DNA from 4 places in the Kluyvera intermedia genome. Region 1 is predicted to be linked to each of the others. Evidence: predicted binding sites of a transcription regulator. Region 1 holds the regulator's gene; each other region holds the start of a gene.

Region 1 (5,592 bases):
TTTTTAGCTCAAGTTGTATCAATTGATGTTTTTTTTTGCAGTTGCTAACGAAACAACGTTTTAGACCTAAAAACAGTATTAACATTTCGTGTTTTTATAGATTAGAATCGTTGGGTTTTGTAAACCATACCCAGGCAAGGATGTATCGCCTGATTACTCAGAGGGTTGTTCAGTGGCGCAGATAAAAAAATGGTCGTTCACGCTCTGTGCATTGTTGTTTACATCGTTATCTTTCACGCCGTTGGCGCATGCAACCGGGCATGCCAAAACACCCACGGCGCAAAAATCGCTTCCCGTAAAAGGCAGTGAACGTAAGAAAAAAAGCACAGACACCAAATCCACCACCAAGAAAAAAACCACCGCGACTACTACGAAGAAAAAAACCGCAACCGCCGTGGCGAAAAAATCAACATCAACCACCAGCCGCAAAAAATCCGCTACGCGTACCGCAAAAGCCAGCAGAAAAGGCAGCACGCTGAAAACTGCCAACCTCGTCACGACCTGCAAACCCGCGCGTAAAGGCCACAAAAAATCCTGTACCACCAGCCCTGCCGAAAGCCAACCCACTACCATTGCCCAGGCACACAAAGTTCGCGTGCAAAAAGCGCAGAAAACGGCGATGAACAAACTGATGGGTCAGCTAGGTAAGCCTTACCGTTGGGGCGGCAACTCCCCTCGTACCGGTTTCGATTGCAGCGGTCTGGTGTATTACGCCTATAAAGATCTGGTCAATATTCGTATTCCGCGCACCGCCAATGAAATGTACCACTTGCGTGACGCCCGCCCGGTAAACCGTGGCGAGCTGGAAAGCGGCGATCTGGTCTTCTTCCGCACCCAAGGTCGTGGTACAGCTGACCATGTGGGTGTTTACGTCGGCAACGGTAAGTTCATTCAGTCGCCTCGCACCGGTCGTGATATCCAAATCACCTCATTGAGCGAAGATTATTGGGTGCGTCATTATGTCGGCGCTCGCCGCGTGGTAACCCCTAAGACCATTCGTTAATCACTTACCCCGTTTGTTAATAAACGGGGTAAGCTTATCTTTTATCTCACCTTTTAATTTGCTACTCTATCCTCACTCAATACAAGGTTATTGAGTGGATAAACTATAATAAGGAGAGTAGCAATGTCGTTCGAATTACCTGCATTACCGTATGCCAAAGACGCTCTTGTCCCACACATTTCTGTGGAAACGCTTGAGTACCATTATGGTAAACACCACCAGACTTATGTCACTAACCTGAACAACCTGGTTAAAGGCACCCCGTTTGAAGGCAAAACGCTCGAAGAGATCGTGCGCACGTCTGAAGGCGGTGTGTTCAACAACGCGGCTCAGGTCTGGAACCACACTTTCTACTGGAACTGCCTGGCCCCTAACGCTGGCGGCGAACCGACCGGTGCAGTTGCTGACGCCATCAACAAAGCGTTTGGTAGCTTCGCTGAGTTCAAAGCACAGTTTACTGACGCGGCAGTCAAAAACTTCGGTGCGGGCTGGACATGGCTTGTGAAGAAGGCTGACGGCTCGCTGGCCATTGTCTCAACGTCTAACGCGGGTACGCCTCTGACCACTGATGCAACGCCACTGCTGACCGTGGATGTGTGGGAACATGCTTACTACATTGATTACCGCAATGCGCGTCCAAACTATCTGGAGCACTTCTGGGCTCTGGTGAACTGGAAGTTTGTGGCTGAAAATCTGGCCGCATAAGTTGTAAAACCCGACCATATTGAGCCGGGTTTACTCTATTACGCAGAAGAGTCAATCTTCTGCGTTTTTGTTTTTACTGGCTCGCCAGCGCCTCTTCACCTCGGCGACGGCTGCTTACCACCACAACTAACAATGCCAGCCCCGCCACAATTGCGCCCATCACGGGAACAAAAGCGTAGCCCATCCCGCCTGAAATCACGGCACCACCAGCAACCGCACCCAGCGCATTACCAAGATTAAATGCCCCGATATTGACCGATGATGACAGACCTGGCGCTTCATGCGCTACCCGCATCACGCGCATCTGCAACGGTGGCACCACCGCGAAGGTTGCCGCACCCCAGACCACCATGCTCACTGCGGCCCCTAACTGGGTTTGCGCAAGGAACGGAATCGCCAACATAATAACCATCAACAGCAGCAAGAAGCCTTTCAACGTGCCGCTGACGGAGCGGTCAGCAAATTTACCGCCCAGGTAGTTACCGATGGAGAAACCAACGCCAATCAACACCAGCATCAGTGTGATAAAACCTGACGATGCGTGGGTGATGGTGTGCAGTACCGGAGAAATGTAGGTATAGAGCGTGAACATGGCGCCCGCACCTAATACGGTCGTTAACAGCGCAGACAGGACCTGCGGACGGACCAGTACCGACAGCTCGCGCTTAACATCCGGTTTCTCCCCCGCCCCACCTTTTGGAAGAGAAAACCACAGACTGATGATGGCAATCACACCAAGCCCCGCGGTTGCCATAAACGACATACGCCAGCCGATAGTTTCCCCAAGCCATGTTGCCGCAGGCACTCCGCCAATGTTAGCAATGGTCAGCCCCATAAACATGGTTGCAACGGCGCTGGCCTGCTTGTGCTTTGGTACCACGCTCGCCGCCACCACTGAGCCAAGACCAAAGAAAGCGCCATGGTTGAGGCTGGTGATAATGCGCGAGAGCATTAAGGTGGTGTAGTCCGGCGAGATAGCGGACAGTACGTTGCCAAGGGTAAAGATAGCCATCAGGAAAATCAGCGCATTACGACGACCGCGATGTGACAGTAATAGCGTCATCAGCGGCGCGCCAACCATCACGCCAACCGCATAGGCGCTGATCAACATACCGGCGGCGGGAATTGAGACATCAACCCCTTTCGCGATAACCGGCAATAAGCCCATCGGCGAGAATTCGGTCGTACCAATACCAAAGGCCCCAATGGCTAAAGCCAATAAGGGAAAATTAATTTTCATACAAAAGCTCCGCTAAGCCACACGCAATACGCGGCATGACAACATGGGGCAAAAGCATGACATTAATCACAGAAAAACAGAAGTGTACAAAACAGCAAAAGATTATTGCTAATTGGGTAACAATAATACGAGAGGGAGCGGATGCTCCCTCACAGAGGGATTAATGCAATATAGCGGTGAAACTTGCTGCGACGATCAGAGCAAGCGCAATAAAGGTAGTACCGAGTGACAACTTAAGATCGGTGCTCATCAATTTTTCTCCTTTTGATTTCCACAGTAAAACTGCGTTTAATCATTTTTGCACAGTTAATCGTAAAAATCTTCACAGATTTAGCAGGATGTTTGTTTTTGTTCTTCCACTTTGCGCCAGGATAAGTCAAAATTCGACGCTTATTTATAAGCGTACCGGCCATTGACCCCCTCCTGTCGTCCTGTATCGTTTTCCCGGCGAAATGCAATCTGCAAGATTGTACCAGGGTGTGTGAAGGCAAACGTTTTCCTTTCGGTTTTATCAGGGGCAGGCCAGGGTCTGGAGTGAGATGGAATGGCAACAATTAAAGATGTAGCGAAGCGCGCAAACGTTTCCACTACAACCGTATCACATGTAATTAACAAAACCCGTTTTGTCGCTGAAGACACGCGTGAAGCGGTTTGGGCAGCCATTAAAGAGCTGCACTACTCGCCAAGCGCCGTGGCGCGTAGCCTTAAGGTTAACCACACCAAATCGATCGGTTTATTGGCAACCAGTAGCGAGGCGGCGTATTTTGCTGAAATCATCGAAGCCGTTGAGAAAAACTGCTTTGAGAAAGGCTATACCCTAATTCTTGGCAACGCGTGGAATAATCTTGAGAAACAGCGCGCGTATTTGTCGATGATGGCGCAAAAGCGCGTAGATGGCCTGTTGGTCATGTGCTCAGAGTACCCGGAATCTCTGCTCACGATGCTCGAAGAGTATCGCAACATCCCGATGGTGGTGATGGACTGGGGAGAATCCAAAGCTGACTTTACTGACTCCGTGATTGATAACGCCTTTGAGGGCGGTTATATGGCGGGTCGTTATCTGGTGGAACGCGGGCATCGCGATATCGGCGTGATCCCAGGGCCGCTGGAGCGTAACACTGGTGCGGGTCGTCTGGCGGGCTTTATGAAAGCCATGGAAGAGACGATGATAAACGTCCCAACCAACTGGATTGTACAGGGCGATTTTGAGCCTGAGTCTGGCTATCGTGCGATGCAGCAAATCCTGTCCCAGCACCCTCGTCCAACCGCAATCTTCTGCGGTGGCGATGTCATGGCGATGGGCGCACTGTGTGCTGCCGATGAAATGGGTCTGCGGGTTCCGCAGGATATTTCGCTTATCGGTTACGATAACGTGCGCAACTCCCGTTTCTTTACCCCGGCGCTGACGACGATTCATCAGCCAAAAGATTCACTGGGTGAAACGGCCTTCAATATGTTGATGGACCGCATCGTAAGTAAGCGTGAGGTGTCTCAGTCGATTGAGGTGCATCCGCGCCTCATCGAACGCCGCTCCGTGGCCGACGGCCCGTATCGCGACTATCGCCGCTAAGTCCTGATGCGGACGCCTTATTCCGGCGTCCGCAGCCACTCATCGTTTAACGTCTCACTGTCTCCCAGATACTCTAACAACCAGCTTAATGCCGGTGAGGCTTCGCTTTGCTGCCAGGTGAGACAACAGGCTGCATCCGGGAAGGGATTTTCCAGTGTTAATGCGACCCACTCCCCGCTCTCAAGCCACGGTTGCGCCCGATGTCCGGGTACCATTGCCGCGCATAGTCCAGCAGAAATGCAGGTTTCCGACGACGCCCAGTCCGGTACCACCACTCTTTTTTGGTTATCCAGAAGCCAGGTCGTCCGCTTGGGTAGCGAGCGAGAGGTATCCTCAAGCACCAATGAAGGCCAATTGCGCAACACATCATCGCTGAGCGGCCCTTCCATCTTTGCCAGCGGATGCGAACAGGCGACAACGCAGTGCCAATTAAGCTTACCCATGTCGCGAAAGGCAAAACGCCCGCCGATTGGGATGGCCTGGGTCGCGCCAATCGCCAGTTCCACGCGACCATCCGACAACGCATCCCACACGCCGTTGAAAACTTCCTGAAATACGATCAGCTCAACATCGTTAAAGTGGCGATAGAAATCAACAATCATCTGGCGAGTCCGTTCCGGTTTAACGATGTTATCTACCGCAATAGCCAACTGCCCACGCCAGCCGTTGGCAATCTGCTGACACTGTTGGCGGGTGATCTGCATTTTTTTGATAACAGATCGCCCTTCTTTCAAAAACCATGCACCGGCAGGCGTTAGCTCAACGTCCCGGTGCCGCCGTTCAAACAAAGGCACCGCAAGCCATTCCTCTAACTGACGGACGGTATAGCTCACCGCCGAAGGCACACGGTGTAATTCCTGCGCCGCGGCGCTAAAGCTGCCGTTGCGCGCAACGGCATCAACCACTTCTAAGGAATATTCAGACCACATTTTTTGCCTTCAAATATTTTGAATCCATGACTCAAATATTAGCGTTTCACAACCACCATTGCACTCTCTACACTCTGCGCAATTGTTTATTCATGAGAAAAAGGTCGATTTATGCAACCGGGGAAAGGATTTTTAGTCTGGCTAG
Region 2 (5,592 bases), 290 kb from region 1:
CTTCCCGCCATTCACGCATATCCGTGACTTCGTACAGTCCACCGTCGGCCACTGCCTGCACCCATTCCCGCTGGCTACCTGCCCGCCGGTGCATACTGGTGGTTATCTGCAAGCCCGGTTGGCTGAAATGGTGTTCGGCATAGAACATACAGCCTTCATCGGTGGTACTTAACACGCCACCGCTCAGCTTCGCCTTCCCGTCTGCCAGCCATAGCGCGGTATCCACCACGTGCAAATAATCATCCAACAGCGTAAAACGCAAATCATGCGGGCCAACGCTATCGGCGCGATGTTTATCCATACGCAGCGACGACATCTCCCCGGCACGTGTTTTCAGCTCCTGATACAGCGGAGAGAATCGACGATTAAAACCGACCATCAGCGTCAGATGCTTACGCGCCGCCAGGGCGACCAACCGTTCGGCATCGTCCAGTTTGTCAGCCAACGGTTTATCGACGCAGACATGAACGCCGGCATTGAGTAGCTCGCTCACCACCGCATAATGCGACGCTGTTGAACTGTGAACAAACACGGCATCGCACTGAGCGGCCAGAGTCGCCAGCGAGTCGGCGTAAGGCAGGCGGTAAGTTTCACACACCCGCAGCGCTTTTTCTTTCCCCGGCGACCAGGCGGCCTGTAGTGTCCAGTCGGTCGCGGCGCTTAACACCGGCAGCCATGCTTTCTGCGCGATACCGCCAAGACCGACGACACCAATGCGTAATTTAGCCATGCTGATTACTCCCCGAGATGTGCCAGCAGTGAGTCCAGACGCTGTTTTAACTCGGCAACCTCGCCTTCAAGCGCAAGAACGCGGTCGCGTAAATCATCATTAGCACCCGATGCATCAGGCTGGCTTGTCGCCATCGTGTCAACGTCAACCTCACCGCTGAACAGATGCATATAGCGACTCTCGCGTTTTCCTGGCTCACGCGGCAGACGCACGACAAACGGGCCATCTTCGCGATTAGCCAGACGTTCAAGCGTATTTTCAACCTCAGCCATATCGCCAAATTCGTGCATGCGCTGCGCACGTCCACGCAATTCGCCCGGCGTTTGAGCGCCGCGTAACAGCAGCGTGGTCACCAGTGCAACCTCAGCGCTCGACAGTTTAAGGTCGCCAAATTCCGAATTACAAAAACGTTGTTCATACTTGGTGACGCGGTTGCCAAAACCGCTGACCGTACGCAGATAGTGGCGCTTAACCAGCATATCCAGTTGATCCTGTACCTCGGCATCGCTTAGTGTCATCACCGGTTCACGGTTGGTTTTCTGGTTGCAGGCGGTGGCGACACCGTTAATTGACAGCGGATACTGCTCCGGCGTAGTCACCTGTTTTTCCAGCAAACAGCCGATAACACGCGCTTCCAGCGGGCTTAATTGATATTTCATCTTTGTCTCCTTATCGACCGGCAGTCCATTGTGGGGTGGTTAACGCGGTAAGCACATGGTCACGCCACTCGCCATCAATCAGTAAATAGTCTTTTGCATACCCTTCTTTTTCAAATCCCAGACGTGCCAGCAGTCCGCCGCTGCGCTGGTTATGGGGCATGTAATTGGCCATGATACGGTGGATATGTTTCGTACGCTGCATATAACGAATGGCGCTGGTCAGCGCCTCATACATCATCCCCTGTCCCTGCCATTTTTGCGAAATGGAGTAACCGAGGTAACAGGCGTGGAACGAACCGCGCACGACGTTGGAAAAATTAGCCACGCCGATAATCTCTTTCTCTTCAGGATCGAGCAGCGCGAAGTAATAGGCCGTTCCCTGTTTATGAAATTCATTAATCATCGACAGCCGCGCCTGCCAGCCCGAGGGATAACAATGGCTGTCATCACGGATCGGTTCCCAGGGTTTTAAAAACTGCCGATTCTCTGCATAGTAATCAGCCAGACGCCAGGCGTCCCTCTCATGAACCAATCGCACAACAAGTCGGTCGGTGGTCAACCGTACTTTCGGTACACTACTGCGATAGCCAAACATCTCACTACTCCCGTACCCAACGTATACCCTGGTCATTTCACTATACCTGCCCGAAGGCGGCCAATGAAAAAACAATCTGTTATTTTGCATTGTGATAAAAAAGTGGTGTCGCTGGCAATACGTCAAAAGGTGAGATAACCCGGCAAAATCAATATGTTTCTCGTCAATGCTAACCGCTTGAGAAGTCGAGAGAATTCGGAGTGGTTATTTCTTCGACGTATTTCCGTTTTTTATGCCATTTTCAGACAAATAAAATCCCCCACGCTTTGCGAAAATCCCCCATCAGAAAATCTCGTGCCGTGAGTCATTGGCAAATCGGCGGCACTCTTCTTTATCTGCAAAAAAGGTTCATGATGGGTGAAATTAGTATTACCAAACTGCTGGTGATTGCCGTGCTGGTTATTTTATTGTTCGGCACCAAAAAACTGGCCACGCTTGGCACCGATGTTGGTGCAGCATTGAAAGGCTTTAAAAAAGCGGTGAATGACGATAAAGCGGGAGATGACGCCGACTTTTTGAATCCACATAAGGCGACAGACGAGTCATCAAAAGTCGACAATACGTCAAAGCGTTAGCCGTTATTGTCCAGCCTGTTATCAGCATCAGAATTTACGTAAGTCAGAAGAATATCCCGATTGCAGACAATTGATTTTGCCCTCCGGCGGCACTTTCAGTATTTTCCGCTGTCGGAAACATACTGGCATCGTATGCTGCTGTCTGTCAGGATGAACACGATGCTTCACGCTGAGGAACCCCATGAAAAAATTGTTAGTCATTGCCGCTTTGATCATAAGCGGTCTGGTTGTCGGCTGTAATCAGCTTACGCAGTACTCCGTGAGCGAACAGGAGATTAATCAGGCGCTGCAAAAGCGCAATAATTTCTCCAAAGATATCGGGGTACCTGGCGTTGCCGACGCCCATATTGTTTTAAACAATCTGACCAGCTCGATTGGCCGTACCGAGCCGAACAAAGTCACGCTTAGCGGTGATGCAAAACTGGATCTGAACTCACTGTTCGGCAGCCAGAAAGCCAATATCGCCCTGACCCTGAAAGCGTTACCGGTGTTTAATCAGCAAGAAGGCGCAATTTATCTTCAGGAAATGGAAGTGGTCGATGCCAAAGTCTCACCGGAAAAAATGCAGTCGGTGGTGCAGACACTCATCCCTTATCTTAATCAGTCACTACGCACCTACTTTAACAAGCAGCCTGCCTACGTGCTGAAAGAGGACGCCAGCCAGGGTGAAGCGCTGGCGAAGAAATATGCTAAAGGAATCGAAGTTAAACCGGGTGAAATTATTATCCCATTCACTAACTAATTCGATCCCTCACTGCCCGGTATTACCGGGCAGTTTTTTACTTAAAAAGGATGCAAAGGAAAACGTTTACGCTTATCCTTAGTGCCCGGCAAAAAGCAGCCATTATGACTGATCTCTCACCAGCCGGAGTCTCCCATGACCGCATTACCTCAAGTTCTGAAAATCCGCCGCCCTGATGACTGGCATATTCACCTTCGCGATGGCGAGATGCTGAACACGGTTGTTCCGTATACCAGTGAACTGTATGGTCGCGCGATTATCATGCCGAATCTGGCGCCACCCATTACCACCGTGGATGCGGCAATGGCTTACCGCCAGCGTATTCTCGACGCGGTTCCGGCAGGCCATAACTTTACGCCGCTGATGACCTGCTATTTGACCGACACGCTGGATGCCAACGAGCTTGAGCGTGGCTTCAATGAAGGCGTTTTTACCGCTGCCAAACTCTACCCTGCGAATGCCACCACCAATTCCAGCCATGGTGTTACCAGTACTGATGCCATTATGCCGGTGCTTGAGCGTATGGAGGAACTGGGGATGCCGCTGCTGGTTCACGGGGAAGTGACCCACGCCGATATCGACATTTTCGACCGCGAAGCGCGCTTTATCGATACCGTCATGGAGCCACTGCGCAAGCGGCTGCCGGGCCTGAAGGTCGTGTTTGAACATATCACCACCAAAGACGCGGCGGAATACGTGCGCGATGGCAATGACCTTATTGCCGCCACGATTACACCACAGCACCTGATGTTTAACCGCAATCATATGCTGGTTGGCGGCGTACGCCCTCACCTTTACTGCCTGCCAATTCTTAAGCGTAACGTCCACCAGCAGGCGCTGCGTGAACTGGTTGCCAGCGGTTTTACCCGTGCTTTCCTCGGCACTGACTCCGCGCCTCATGCTCGCCATCGTAAAGAGGCGAGCTGCGGCTGTGCTGGCTGCTTCAATGCCCCGACCGCACTGGGTAGCTATGCCACTGTGTTCGAAGAGATGAATGCCCTTGAGCACTTTGAGGCCTTCTGTTCGCTGAACGGACCACGCTTCTACGGCTTGCCGGTCAATGAAGATTTTGTTGAACTGGTGCGTGAAGAAAGTATTGTCGCCGAAAGTATCGCGCTCAGCGACGACACGCTGGTGCCATTCCTCGCCGGTGAAACTCTGCGCTGGACTGTAAAAAAATAAATTCGCGCTCCCTGTTGTAAATTCACGAAGGTGACTGTATAAATATACAGTATATTACACAGGGGGCAATTATGCGTATTGAAGTCACCGTAGCAAAAACTACCACGCTACCCGCCGGCGCCTTAGACGCACTGGCAGACGAACTTTCCCGCCGTATTAATGACCAATTTCCTGACCGTGGAGGTAGCGTCAGCGTGCGCTATGCCGCGAACAATAACCTCTCCGTCATCGGTGGCATCAAAGAAGATAAAGACCGTATCACCGAAATACTCCAGGAAACCTGGGAGAGTGCTGACGACTGGTTCATCACTGATTAACCTTTGTCACAACATTGTGTTTTTGCCGGGTCGCCCCGGCTTTTTTTAATCTTTATCTGGTTGTTATTCCTGCCATCCATCCCCATTATTTAATATCAGACGCAAAAACAATGCGCTACATGCTTGTTTATTGTGCAAACAACACGCTACTCAGGAATTTATGTTGCTTTTGACCTCAATTTTCGAGTATTGCTTAAATTGTTGTATACTGATAAAGCTTCACTAAAAATCGCATTAAACCTCGAGAGTTGTTGTTGCCTTTAACGCATAAATAAGGGGTTATGATGGAAAAGAATAATGAAGTCATCCAGACCCATCCCCTCGTCGGATGGGACATCAGCACCGTAGACAGCTACGACGCGCTGATGTTGCGCCTGCACTACCAAGACCCCAATGAATCGAGCAACAAAGAAGCAGAAGTTGGCCAGACGCTGTGGCTAACGACGGACGTCGCACGTCAATTTATTTCTATTCTGGAAGCTGGGATTGCCAAAATTGAATCTGGCGATTATCAGGCCAACGAGTATCGCAGGCATTAATAGCGATACTTTCCTCGAATTAAGCGCAAACAGGCACCTTCGGGTGCCTTAATTATTTCCACACTTGTATAACAACTGTAGGTTAATTACTCTACCAGACACTGTTTCACGCCTTATCATCGCGTCAGGAAAGACTATGCAATACGATCTCATCATTATTGGCAGCGGCTCAGTAGGTGCTGCGGCGGGTTATTATGCCCGTAAAGCGGGCTTAAATGTCCTGATGACTGACGCCCATATGCCTCCCCACCAG
Region 3 (5,592 bases), 890 kb from region 1:
CTGTTGACAGAAATAGCACCGCAACACGAACACGTTTGGGTGGAGTACCTTTCACTGACAATATCAAACACGACTGACCGCGCGATCGCCTTATATTTCAATTGTGTTTTCAACATTGTCCAACTTGCATCTAAAACACTTTTAGCAAGCTTGGTTTGAATCAATGCCTTACTACTTATATCACCAACAAATATCGCCACGTATTGGTTAACCAGACCCGTAGTGTATTTATGTAGACTATCCTTTCTACGATTTTTAATTTTTGCATGAATGTTTTTAATGCGATATTTTTTTCGAGCCCTTTGCGCTTTTCTTAACACCGGCTCAAGACTGCGATAAAAGTGTCCAACCTCAAGCCTTCCACCCTCTGAATCTGTCGCCGTAGCCTTCAGACCTAAATCAATCCCTAGCGCACGAGTTCCTGGTGAGATCGAAGTCGATATTTCTACAAAAATATTAAAATACCAACGCCCGCGACTATCCTCAGCAAAACTACCAGCACGAAATATATAATTTTCAAGATGATAGCTATCCCACACCTTAAATAAATGCCCTGCAAATAATACACATCCATCACGCCATTGCGCTGCTCGTGATTTAAAAGGAACCCAACCTAAAGAACGCCTCACGCCATGACTTTTGCGCCATCTTAAACGAGGTCGCTTAGATTGTTGGCGAGCCTTGCTATGATAGGAAATAACCTCCTGCACGGTTGACGAACCAATTATCCATCCCCGTTTTCGCTGAATGCCCGCAGTCATTTTTCGCACATCAAAAGCCGATAGCCACTGAGGTTTCTGCGCACCGAACTCCCCTGCGTTAGAATATGCAGCGCAGGTTATTTCATTTGTCAGATTAAAGATGGCATTCACTTCACTTGCCATTTTCCGTAGCAAGCCTGCATGACAATCCTTTACCCGGACAGAAAGTGTTCTGATATGTGTGCTCATACTGTGTATATACACAGTCAAGGGAAATATAAGATTGACCAACATCAATGACAATGCATAACGCCGCCTGGCCTCTTTGCAATAGCGCAGGAAAGGCTTAGTGATCGATGTGCACGGTTATGCTATAACAGGCACCTATATGCCGCTAAATTGCGGGCTAAAGCACCATACTAAACGGAACAGGATGCAGAAATGGTTACTTTCCACACTAATCACGGCGATATCGTCATCAAAACGTTCGACGATAAAGCGCCGGAAACAGTTAAAAACTTCCTGGACTACTGCCGCGAAGGTTTCTACAACAACACAATTTTCCACCGTGTTATTAATGGCTTCATGATTCAGGGCGGCGGTTTTGAGCCTGGCATGAACCAGAAAGAAACCAAAGAAGCCATCAAAAACGAAGCGAACAACGGTCTGAAAAACACCCGTGGTACGCTGGCAATGGCGCGTACCCAGGCTCCACACTCAGCGACTGCACAGTTCTTCATCAACGTTGCAGACAACGACTTCCTGAACTTCTCCGGTGAGAACCTGCAGGGCTGGGGTTATTGCGTATTCGCAGAAGTGGTTGAAGGTATGGACGTTGTTGAGAAGATCAAAGGCGTTTCTACTGGCCGTAGCGGTATGCACCAGGACGTTCCAAAAGAAGACGTTATCATTACAAGCGTGACCGTTAGCGAGTAATTGGTGGCGACACTCTTTATTGCAGACCTGCATCTGCAAACAGAAGAACCGGCGATTACCGCCGGTTTTCTGCGTTTTTTACACGGTGAAGCCCGCAGCGCCGATGCGCTGTATATCTTAGGCGACCTGTTTGAAGCCTGGATTGGCGACGACGACCCTAACCCGCTGCACCGTGAAATTGCCTGTGCTATCAAATCATTGGCTGATTCCGGCGTCCCCTGCTACTTCATTCATGGCAACCGGGATTTCCTTATCGGCAAGCGTTTTGCGACCGAAAGCGGCATGCAATTGCTGCCTGAAGAGAAAGTGCTCGATCTCTACGGCCGCCGGGTGCTGATTATGCACGGCGACACGCTTTGCACCGACGACCCCGGTTATCTGGCGTTTCGTGCCAAAGTTCATACGCCGTGGATCCAGAAATTATTCCTGGCCTTACCGCTATTTATCCGCCGCCGCATTGCACAGAAGATGCGTGACGACAGCAAAGCCGCCAACAGCAGTAAGTCGATGGAGATTATGGACGTCAACGCACAGGCCGTAGTTGAGGTCATGGAAAAACATCATGTGCAGTGGCTGATTCATGGGCATACCCATCGCCCGGATACCCATACGCTCGATGCCAACGGCGAAACCGCACATCGTGTGGTACTGGGCGCCTGGCACACGCAAGGCTCGATGGTAAAAGTCAGCGTCGACGACGTCGAACTTATCCCCTTCCCGTTTTAATATCTCCGCCCAATAAGAACATTCTCTCTCTACGCAACCGTTTTCCTTGCCCATTTTACATGTTATTCTCTGTGACCTCTAAGTCGTGTGCAGCACACCCACAGGAGTTTTCAGACGCATGTCTTCGCGCAATAATCCGGTACGTATCGCCATCGTGATGGGGTCCAAAAGCGACTGGGCTACCATGCAGTTCACCGCAGAAATCCTCGATATTCTGAACGTTCCTCACCATGTTGAAGTGGTTTCCGCCCACCGCACCCCCGATAAACTGTTTAGCTTCGCCGAAGAAGCAGAGAGTAACGGTTATCAGGTGATTATTGCCGGTGCCGGTGGTGCTGCGCATTTACCCGGAATGATTGCAGCCAAAACTCTGGTGCCCGTGCTGGGTGTACCGGTACAAAGCGCAGCGTTAAGCGGCGTCGATAGCCTTTACTCCATCGTCCAGATGCCGCGTGGTATTCCGGTTGGCACGCTGGCAATTGGTAAAGCGGGCGCAGCCAACGCCGCCCTGCTCGCCGCACAGATCCTGGCGCAGCACGACACTGAACTGCACCAGCGCCTGCAAGAGTGGCGTCGCGTACAAACGGATGAAGTGCTGGAGAATCCAGACCCACGAGGTGCGGCATGAAGCAGGTCTGCGTATTGGGTAATGGTCAGCTAGGCCGAATGTTACGCCAGGCCGGTGAACCACTGGGTATTGCCGTCTGGCCTGTTGGCCTGGAAGCCGACCCGGCTGCGGTGCCGTTCCAGCAAAGCGTGATTACCGCCGAGATTGAACGCTGGCCGGAAACCGCATTAACCCGCGAGTTAGCGGAGCATAAGGCGTTCGTTAACCGTGACGTCTTCCCGATTATTGCCGACCGTCTGACGCAAAAACAGCTGTTCGATAAGCTCAACCTCGCGACCGCACCGTGGCAGTTGCTGGCGAGCGCCGAAGAGTGGCCTGCGGTCTTTGACCGTCTGGGTGAGCTGGCTATCGTCAAGCGCCGTACTGGCGGCTACGATGGTCGCGGCCAGTGGCGTCTGCGCAAAGACGAAACGGCACAGTTACCGGACGACTGCTACGGCGAGTGTATTGTCGAGCAAGGGATTAACTTCTCTGGCGAAGTCTCGCTGGTCGGCGCACGTGCCCACGATGGCAGCACCGTATTCTATCCGCTGACCCACAACCTGCATCAGGACGGGATTCTGCGCATGAGCGTGGCTTTCCCACAGGCTGATGCCGGGCAGCAAGCGCAGGCAGAAGCGATGCTTTCGGCGATTATGCAGGAGCTGAATTATGTTGGCGTGATGGCGATGGAGTGCTTTGTCACCCCAGCCGGACTGCTGATTAACGAACTGGCACCGCGCGTTCATAACAGCGGTCACTGGACGCAAAACGGAGCGTCAATCAGTCAGTTCGAGCTACATCTGCGCGCGATTACCGACCTGCCGCTGCCACCACCGGTGGTGAATAACCCTTCAGTGATGATTAACCTGATTGGCACCGAGCTGAACTACAATTGGCTAAAACTGCCACTGGTGCACCTACACTGGTACGACAAAGAGGTTCGTGACGGTCGTAAAGTCGGTCACCTGAATCTCAATGACAGCGATACCGGCCGTCTCAGCGCCACGCTGGAAGCGCTGGTTCCTCTCTTGTCTACCGAGTACGCCAGCGGTATTGCCTGGGCGCAAGCGCGTCTGAAATAGGCCATTAATGCCGGGGAAGAAACTTACGCTTCCCCGGCCCCCTCTTCAAAGCGTAAAATCCTGTCATAACCGCAATACCCCCTGTAGATACATAGAAGGATTTCCCCATGAATAATGGGACGGATTACTGCGCGATTCTGCGTGCAGAAACGCCCATCATTGACGTTCGCGCCCCCGTCGAATTTGCGCAAGGCGCGATGCCTGCCGCCGTCAATCTCCCGCTGATGAACGACGAAGAACGTGCCGCCGTCGGTACCTGCTACAAACGCGAAGGGGCAGACGCGGCGCTGGCGTTGGGGCATAAATTGGTTGCCGGCGAGACGCGTCAAAAACGCATTGATGCCTGGCTTGCCGCCTGCAAAGAGGCGCCGCAGGGCTATCTGTGTTGCGCGCGCGGCGGACAGCGCTCGCATATTACGCAGAGCTGGATCAAAGAACACGGTATTGATTACCCGCTGATCGTCGGCGGCTACAAGGCGCTGCGTCAGGCGGCGATCCAGGCCACCGAGATGCTGGTGCGCCATCCGATCGTGTTGATCGGCGGCTGCACTGGCAACGGCAAAACACCGCTGGTGCGCGAACAATCACAGGGGATCGACCTCGAAGGGCTCGCCCACCACCGCGGATCGTCGTTTGGTCGTACGCTGACGCCACAGTTTTCTCAGGCGACCTTTGAAAATCATCTGGCGACTGCGCTGCTGAAAGGCGCGCATCAGCAGGATCAGGTTCGCTGGGTGCTGGAAGATGAAGGCCATATGATCGGCGCTAACCATCTGCCGGAATGCCTGCGCGATCGGATGGCACAGTCACCGATCGCCGTCGTCGAAGATCCGTTTGAGCTGCGCATTGAACGCCTGCGAGAAGAGTATTTCACCCGCATGCATCACGATTTCATCGCCGCCTATGGTGAAGAGCTGGGCTGGCAGGAATACAGCGAGTATCTGCATCATGGGCTGTTTGCGATTCGCCGCCGTTTGGGGCTACAGCGCTTTGCGGAACTGACCGCCACGCTCGATAACGCGCTAGCTCAGCAACAATGCAGCGGCTCTACCGAAGCGCATTTTGCCTGGCTGGTGCCATTATTAAACGAATATTACGATCCGATGTACTGTTATCAGTTAGAGAAGAAAGCGGACAAGATTGTGTTTCGCGGGACGTCAGAAGCCGTGGTCGAGTGGCTGGCAGGCAATCAATTGTAGGTCGGATAAGGCGCGGCATCGCCATGCCTGATGGGCCGTCATGCTTATCGGGCCTAAGCGTACCGTTAAACAAAAAGTAAGGGCGGCAAAAGCCGCCCTTTTTACGATTAGAAATCGTAACGCAGACGGACCAGGTTCATATCACCCAGGTCGTCGGTGCTGGAGGTAAAGACGTGTTCGTAATCAACACGGAAACCATAATCCAGCTGGAAGCTGATACCCACGCCATTGTCGATGCGCTGGTAGTTGCGACCATTCACGTATTCAATACGGTCACCCATGAAGTATGGCTGAACAGATTTAAGCGCATACTGGCCAACCGGGATTTTGTAGCCCGC
Region 4 (5,592 bases), 1.2 Mb from region 1:
CAAACCATTCAAAACGCGGCGTGTAGAAAGTTGGCAGCGCAAACCAGTGCGCCTCGGCAATGGGTGAAGTATCAACCACGCCCATCACGAAGGAGAGCGCATAGCCGACCAGTACACCGATAAGGATGGGGATAATTGCCAGGAAGCCGCGGAACAGCACGGAACCGAAGACGGTAACGCCCAGCGTGACCAGCGAAATGATGATGGTCTTTGTATCCGCAGACTGACCATCAGGTGGCAGCAGACCGGCCATATTCGCCGCAACACCCGCCAGCTCCAGACCAATCACGGCAACGATAGCGCCCATTGCCGCCGGTGGAAACATCACGTCAAGCCAGCCGGTACCCGCTTTCTTCACGATAAAAGAGACGATACAGAACAGCACGCCACACATAATAAAGCCGCCCAGCGCCACTTCGTATCCCAACGGTAACAGCAGCAGCACCGGAGAGATAAACGCAAAGCTGGAACCCAGATAAGCCGGGATTTTACCTTTACAGATAAAGAGGTACAGCAGCGTTCCGAGGCCATTAAACAACAGCACGGTAGCCGGGTTAATATGGAACAGAACCGGTACCAGCACGGTTGCGCCAAACATGGCGAATAAATGCTGCAAGCTAAGCGGGATAGTCTGTAAAAGTGGCGGTCTTTCACTGACCCCAATGGCACGGCGCGTCATGGTGTTTTCCTCTGTTGTGTTATTAGCCCAGTTTTTTATTCAAAAAAAAGCCGACTTTCAAAGTCGGCTCTTTTTATTTTTTCGTTTACTTGGTACCAAAAATCTTATCGCCGGCATCGCCGAGGCCCGGAATAATGTATCCGTGCTCGTTGAGGCCCTGGTCAATTGACGCCGTGTACAGCTCAATGTCCGGGTGCGCTTTTTCCAGCGCCGCGATACCTTCCGGTGCCGCTACCAGAACCAGCACCTTAATGCTGGTGCAGCCCGCTTTTTTCAGCAGGTCGATGGTCGCGATAACGGAACCACCGGTGGCCAGCATCGGGTCAACGATCAGCGCCATGCGCTCATCAATGTTGGAAACCAGTTTCTGGAAGTACGGTACCGGCTCAAACGTCTCTTCGTCACGGTACATACCCACGACGCTGATACGTGCACTTGGCACGTTTTCCAGTACGCCGTCCATCATGCCCAGGCCCGCACGCAGGATTGGCACAACGGTAATTTTCTTGCCTTTGATCTGGTCGATTTCTACCGGGCCGTTCCAGCCTTCGATAGTCACTTTTTCGGTTTCCAGACCGGCGGTGGCTTCATAAGTCAGCAAGCTGCCCACTTCGGAGGCGAGTTCACGGAAGCGTTTGGTGCTGATGTCGTTCTCGCGCATCAGGCCCAGCTTGTGTTTGACGAGTGGGTGTTTAACTTCCACAATCTTCATTCTCTTTCTCCTTTGAATGGGGCAGCCACAAAAAAAATCGCCGGATTATACCGCTTTTTTTCGACTGCGCCATACCCATGTTGATTGACCAGGATCAAGCAAAGCGGCGAACGGGACTGCAAACAGTATAAGTCAGGATAAAAATAAACCCCGACTCGCGGGGTTTTATTTTAATTATTCAGCAAGTTATAACTCACTTCCATTGGTCGCAATCACCTTTTGATACCAGGCAAAAGATTTTTTGCGGCTGCGGGCAAGCGTACCGTTACCTTCGTTATCTTTATCAACATAAATAAAGCCGTAACGTTTTTTCATTTCACCGGTACCGGCAGAAACCAGGTCGATACAGCCCCACGGGGTGTAGCCCATCAGATCAACACCGTCTTCTACTACCGCTTTTTTCATTTCAGCAATGTGTGCCGCAAGATAGTCGATACGATACTGATCGTTCACCGTACCGTCGCTCTCCTGCACATCAATCGCGCCAAAACCGTTTTCGACAATAAATAGCGGTAACTGATAGTGGTCATAGAACCAGTTTAGCGAGTATCGCAGGCCAACCGGGTCAATCTGCCAGCCCCAATCGGATTTTTGGACATACGGGTTGGAAACAAGGCTGGTGGTTTCATCGTAATCAAGCTGAGGATTGTCCGCAGTGGCTTTGGTGGCAAACGACATGTAGTAGCTAAAACCGATATAGTCGACACAGCCCTCAGCCAGCGCCTGACGATCTTCTTCAGTGATATCGAGCTCGAATCCACGACGTTCGAAGTAGTTCAGCAGATGCTGCGGGTATTTGCCACGCACATGAACATCCGTAAACCAGTAGCGGCGGTGCATCGCATTCATCGCCATCATCATATCGTTTGGTGCACAGCTCAGAGGATAAATCGGACACATGGCGATCATGCAGCCAATTTGCAGTTGTGGGTTGATTTCATGCCCAATTTTCACTGCCAGGGCACTCGCGACCAGTTCGTAGTGCGCAGCCTGGTACATCACCGGCTCACGGTCTTCACCCGGCGCGTACTTAAGCCCGGAGTTAGTAAACGGCGCAAAGTCTTCGTGGAAGTTAGCCTGGTTGTTAATTTCGTTAAACGTCATCCAGTACTTCACTTTGTGCTGATAGCGGGTGAACACCACTTCCGCGAAGCGAACGAAGAACTCAATCAACTTACGGTTGCGCCAACCGCCATATTCGGTGACCAGGTGATAAGGCATCTCGAAGTGAGATAACGTAATCACCGGCTCGATACCGAGCTTCAGACACTCGTCAAACAGATCGTCATAGAACTGTAGCCCGGCTTCATTCGGGGTCAGTTCGTCGCCGTTAGGGAAAATACGCGTCCAGGCAATTGAGGTACGGAAACATTTATAGCCCATCTCAGCGAACAGTTTCAGGTCGTCTTTGTAACGATGGTAAAAATCGATAGCTTCGTGATTTGGGTAGTTTTTCCCTGGCAACACGCCGTTGGTGATTTCACGCGGAACGCCATGTGCGCCAGCGGTCATCACATCCGCCACGCTTGCGCCCTTTCCGCCTTCCTGCCAACCGCCTTCGAGTTGATGCGCTGCAACCGCGCCGCCCCAGAGAAATCCAGCTTTAAATCCAGTCATATCTTTCCCTCGTTAATCAGTTAGTTATCGCTGAGAGTACTGCTAATTAAAACCTACCAGCCCGGCGCTATGGTCATCCGCAACACAAAAAGAAACCGGTTTCAGTTACATGATGTGGATTCCAGGAAGGCGATGCAAGAACAAGGGTGTACCCGGTTTCATTTTCGTGAGCCGTATCATATTTGACCGATTTATTGACTGAAAAGCGGGAAAAAAAGGTTTAAAAAAATGGGTGCAGAATAGGCTCGCAAACGTTTGCCTTGGCTGGTAGAATTGCGCCGATTTTTCTTGCTATCGCAAACGCGTGGAGACTTGCAGTGACCGACAAAACCTCTCTCAGCTACAAAGATGCCGGTGTTGATATTGACGCAGGAAACGCTCTGGTTGACCGCATCAAAGGAGTGGTGAAGAAAACTCGCCGTCCTGAGGTGATGGGTGGATTAGGTGGTTTCGGCGCATTGTGCGCACTGCCGCAAAAATATCGTGAACCGGTGCTGGTTTCCGGCACTGACGGCGTTGGCACAAAGTTACGTTTAGCGATGGATTTAAAACGTCATGACACCATCGGTATTGACCTGGTCGCCATGTGCGTTAACGACCTGGTCGTTCAGGGTGCTGAGCCGCTGTTTTTCCTCGATTACTATGCAACAGGTAAACTGGAAGTCGATACGGCAGCAAGCGTCATCAGCGGTATCGCTGAAGGGTGCCTGCAATCTGGCTGTGCGCTGGTCGGTGGCGAAACGGCTGAAATGCCGGGCATGTATCACGGCGAAGACTACGACGTGGCGGGATTCTGCGTGGGCGTGGTCGAAAAATCAGAAATTATCGACGGTAGTAAAGTCGCTGACGGCGACGTCCTTATTGCACTAGGCTCCAGCGGCCCGCACTCCAACGGTTATTCCCTGGTGCGTAAAATCATCGAAGTGAGCGGTTGCAACCCGGACACCACACAACTGGAAGGCAAAACGCTGGCTGACCATCTGCTTGCGCCAACCCGTATCTACGTGAAGTCTATTCTCGATCTGATTGCCAACGTTGAGGTGCACGCTATCGCTCACCTGACCGGCGGTGGCTTCTGGGAAAACATTCCGCGCGTATTGCCAGACAATACGCAGGCCGTGATTGACGAGTCCTCCTGGCAGTGGCCAGCGGTGTTTAACTGGTTGCAGGATGCCGGTAACGTCAGCAGCTTTGAAATGTACCGCACCTTCAACTGCGGCGTCGGCATGGTCATTGCGCTGGCAGCAGACCAGGCGGATAAAGCCATTGCACTGATGAACGAAAAAGGTGAAAACGCGTGGAAAATCGGCTATATCAAAGCCTCTGATTCCGAACAGCGTGTGGTCATCGAATAAATGAAAAACATCGTGGTGCTGATTTCCGGTAACGGCAGCAACTTGCAGGCAATTATTGACGCCTGCGAGCAGAAAAAAGTGAATGGCACCATTCGAGCGGTTTTCAGCAATAAGGCCGATGCATTCGGCCTTGAGCGTGCACGCGATGCGGGGATCCCTTCGCATGCGCTGGCGGCCAGTCAGTTTGCCAGTCGTGAAGCATTTGACCGCGAATTGATGCATGAAATCGACGCCTATGCCCCCGATGTAGTCGTGCTGGCAGGTTATATGCGTATCCTGAGTGCCGATTTCGTCGGTCACTATCAGGGGAAATTACTGAATATCCACCCTTCCCTGCTGCCGAAATATCCAGGTCTGCATACCCATCGTCAAGCGCTGGAGAACGGCGACGCTGAGCACGGTACGTCGGTGCATTTCGTCACCGAAGAGCTTGACGGCGGGCCGGTAATTCTCCAGGCAAAGGTGCCGGTTTTTGACGGCGACGACGAGGATGAAATTACCTCTCGGGTTCAGGTGCAGGAGCACGCAATCTATCCCCTGGTGGTTGGCTGGTTCCTCGATGGACGCCTGAAAATGCAGGATAATCATGCCTGGATCGACGGCGTCAGGCTGCCTCCGGCAGGCTACGCGGCGGATGAGTAAACGCCGACGCACAAATCTATTACAGAGGGCCATCATGGCCCTCTTTTTTTATCCCTCTAATAGCTAGCCGGCCAAGAGTAGAAATAGCGAAAAAGACTTAGATATCAAAAAGAATAGCGAAAATTTTCATATGCAAAATAGGATAACTGTCATACTTAGCTGACACAGTTGGACATAGCCCGGCAAAGCTAGCAATATACTTAGTAAGACGTCTTTGCCGCGTCCCGTGAACAAACCGGAGTGTAAGTAGTAATGGGTCAGGAAAAACTGTACATCGAAAAAGAGCTGAGCTGGTTGTCCTTCAACGAGCGCGTCCTTCAGGAAGCGGCAGATAAAAGCAATCCGCTGATTGAACGTATGCGTTTTTTGGGTATTTACTCCAACAACCTCGATGAGTTCTATAAGGTCCGCTTCGCAGAGTTAAAACGCCGCATCATCATCAGCGAAGAACAAGGCGTGACCACGCATTCTCGTCACCTGCTGACCCGAATTCAGGCGCGGGTGCTGAAAGCCGATCAGGAGTTTGATGGCTTGTACAACGAGTTGCTGCTGGAGATGGCACGCAACCAAATCTTCCTGATAAACGA

The links. The regulator PurR, encoded in region 1, represses purine synthesis genes. The targets are predictions, from matches to a motif close to CANGCAAACGTTTGCNTG.
Region 2: a site for PurR is predicted at 3,357-3,374, ahead of pyrC (dihydroorotase). Genes of this name have one in related genera too.
Region 3: a site for PurR is predicted at 2,394-2,411, ahead of purE (5-(carboxyamino)imidazole ribonucleotide mutase). Genes of this name have one in related genera too.
Region 4: a site for PurR is predicted at 3,253-3,270, ahead of purM (phosphoribosylformylglycinamidine cyclo-ligase). Genes of this name have one in related genera too.

What each region holds. Positions count from the first base shown of each region.
Region 1 is NZ_CP139986.1:2,595,240-2,600,831, forward strand. Features, by position in the region: gene U0026_RS12540 (C40 family peptidase) at 173-1,003, shown strand; gene sodB (superoxide dismutase [Fe]) at 1,127-1,708, shown strand; gene U0026_RS12550 (MFS transporter) at 1,782-2,948, opposite strand; gene cydH (cytochrome bd-I oxidase subunit CydH) at 3,109-3,198, opposite strand; gene U0026_RS12555 (hypothetical protein) at 3,182-3,361, opposite strand; gene purR (HTH-type transcriptional repressor PurR) at 3,493-4,518, shown strand; gene punR (DNA-binding transcriptional activator PunR) at 4,536-5,447, opposite strand; gene punC (purine nucleoside transporter PunC) at 5,559-5,592, shown strand, end outside.
Region 2 is NZ_CP139986.1:2,882,283-2,887,874, forward strand. Features, by position in the region: gene U0026_RS13990 (Gfo/Idh/MocA family protein) at 1-730, opposite strand, end outside; gene U0026_RS13995 (YceH family protein) at 736-1,389, opposite strand; gene rimJ (ribosomal protein S5-alanine N-acetyltransferase) at 1,400-1,984, opposite strand; gene tatE (twin-arginine translocase subunit TatE) at 2,338-2,559, shown strand; gene U0026_RS14010 (lipoprotein) at 2,741-3,301, shown strand; gene pyrC (dihydroorotase) at 3,437-4,483, shown strand; gene dinI (DNA damage-inducible protein I) at 4,555-4,800, shown strand; gene bssS (biofilm formation regulator BssS) at 5,085-5,339, shown strand; gene solA (N-methyl-L-tryptophan oxidase) at 5,476-5,592, shown strand, end outside.
Region 3 is NZ_CP139986.1:3,480,603-3,486,194, forward strand. Features, by position in the region: gene U0026_RS16950 (RNA-guided endonuclease InsQ/TnpB family protein) at 1-884, opposite strand, end outside; gene ppiB (peptidylprolyl isomerase B) at 1,143-1,637, shown strand; gene lpxH (UDP-2,3-diacylglucosamine diphosphatase) at 1,641-2,363, shown strand; gene purE (5-(carboxyamino)imidazole ribonucleotide mutase) at 2,482-2,991, shown strand; gene purK (5-(carboxyamino)imidazole ribonucleotide synthase) at 2,988-4,055, shown strand; gene mnmH (tRNA 2-selenouridine(34) synthase MnmH) at 4,163-5,254, shown strand; gene U0026_RS16980 (porin) at 5,362-5,592, opposite strand, start outside.
Region 4 is NZ_CP139986.1:1,421,012-1,426,603, reverse strand. Features, by position in the region: gene uraA (uracil permease) at 1-679, opposite strand, end outside; gene upp (uracil phosphoribosyltransferase) at 765-1,391, opposite strand; gene U0026_RS06860 (6-phospho-beta-glucosidase) at 1,578-3,008, opposite strand; gene purM (phosphoribosylformylglycinamidine cyclo-ligase) at 3,326-4,363, shown strand; gene purN (phosphoribosylglycinamide formyltransferase) at 4,364-5,005, shown strand; gene ppk1 (polyphosphate kinase 1) at 5,258-5,592, shown strand, end outside.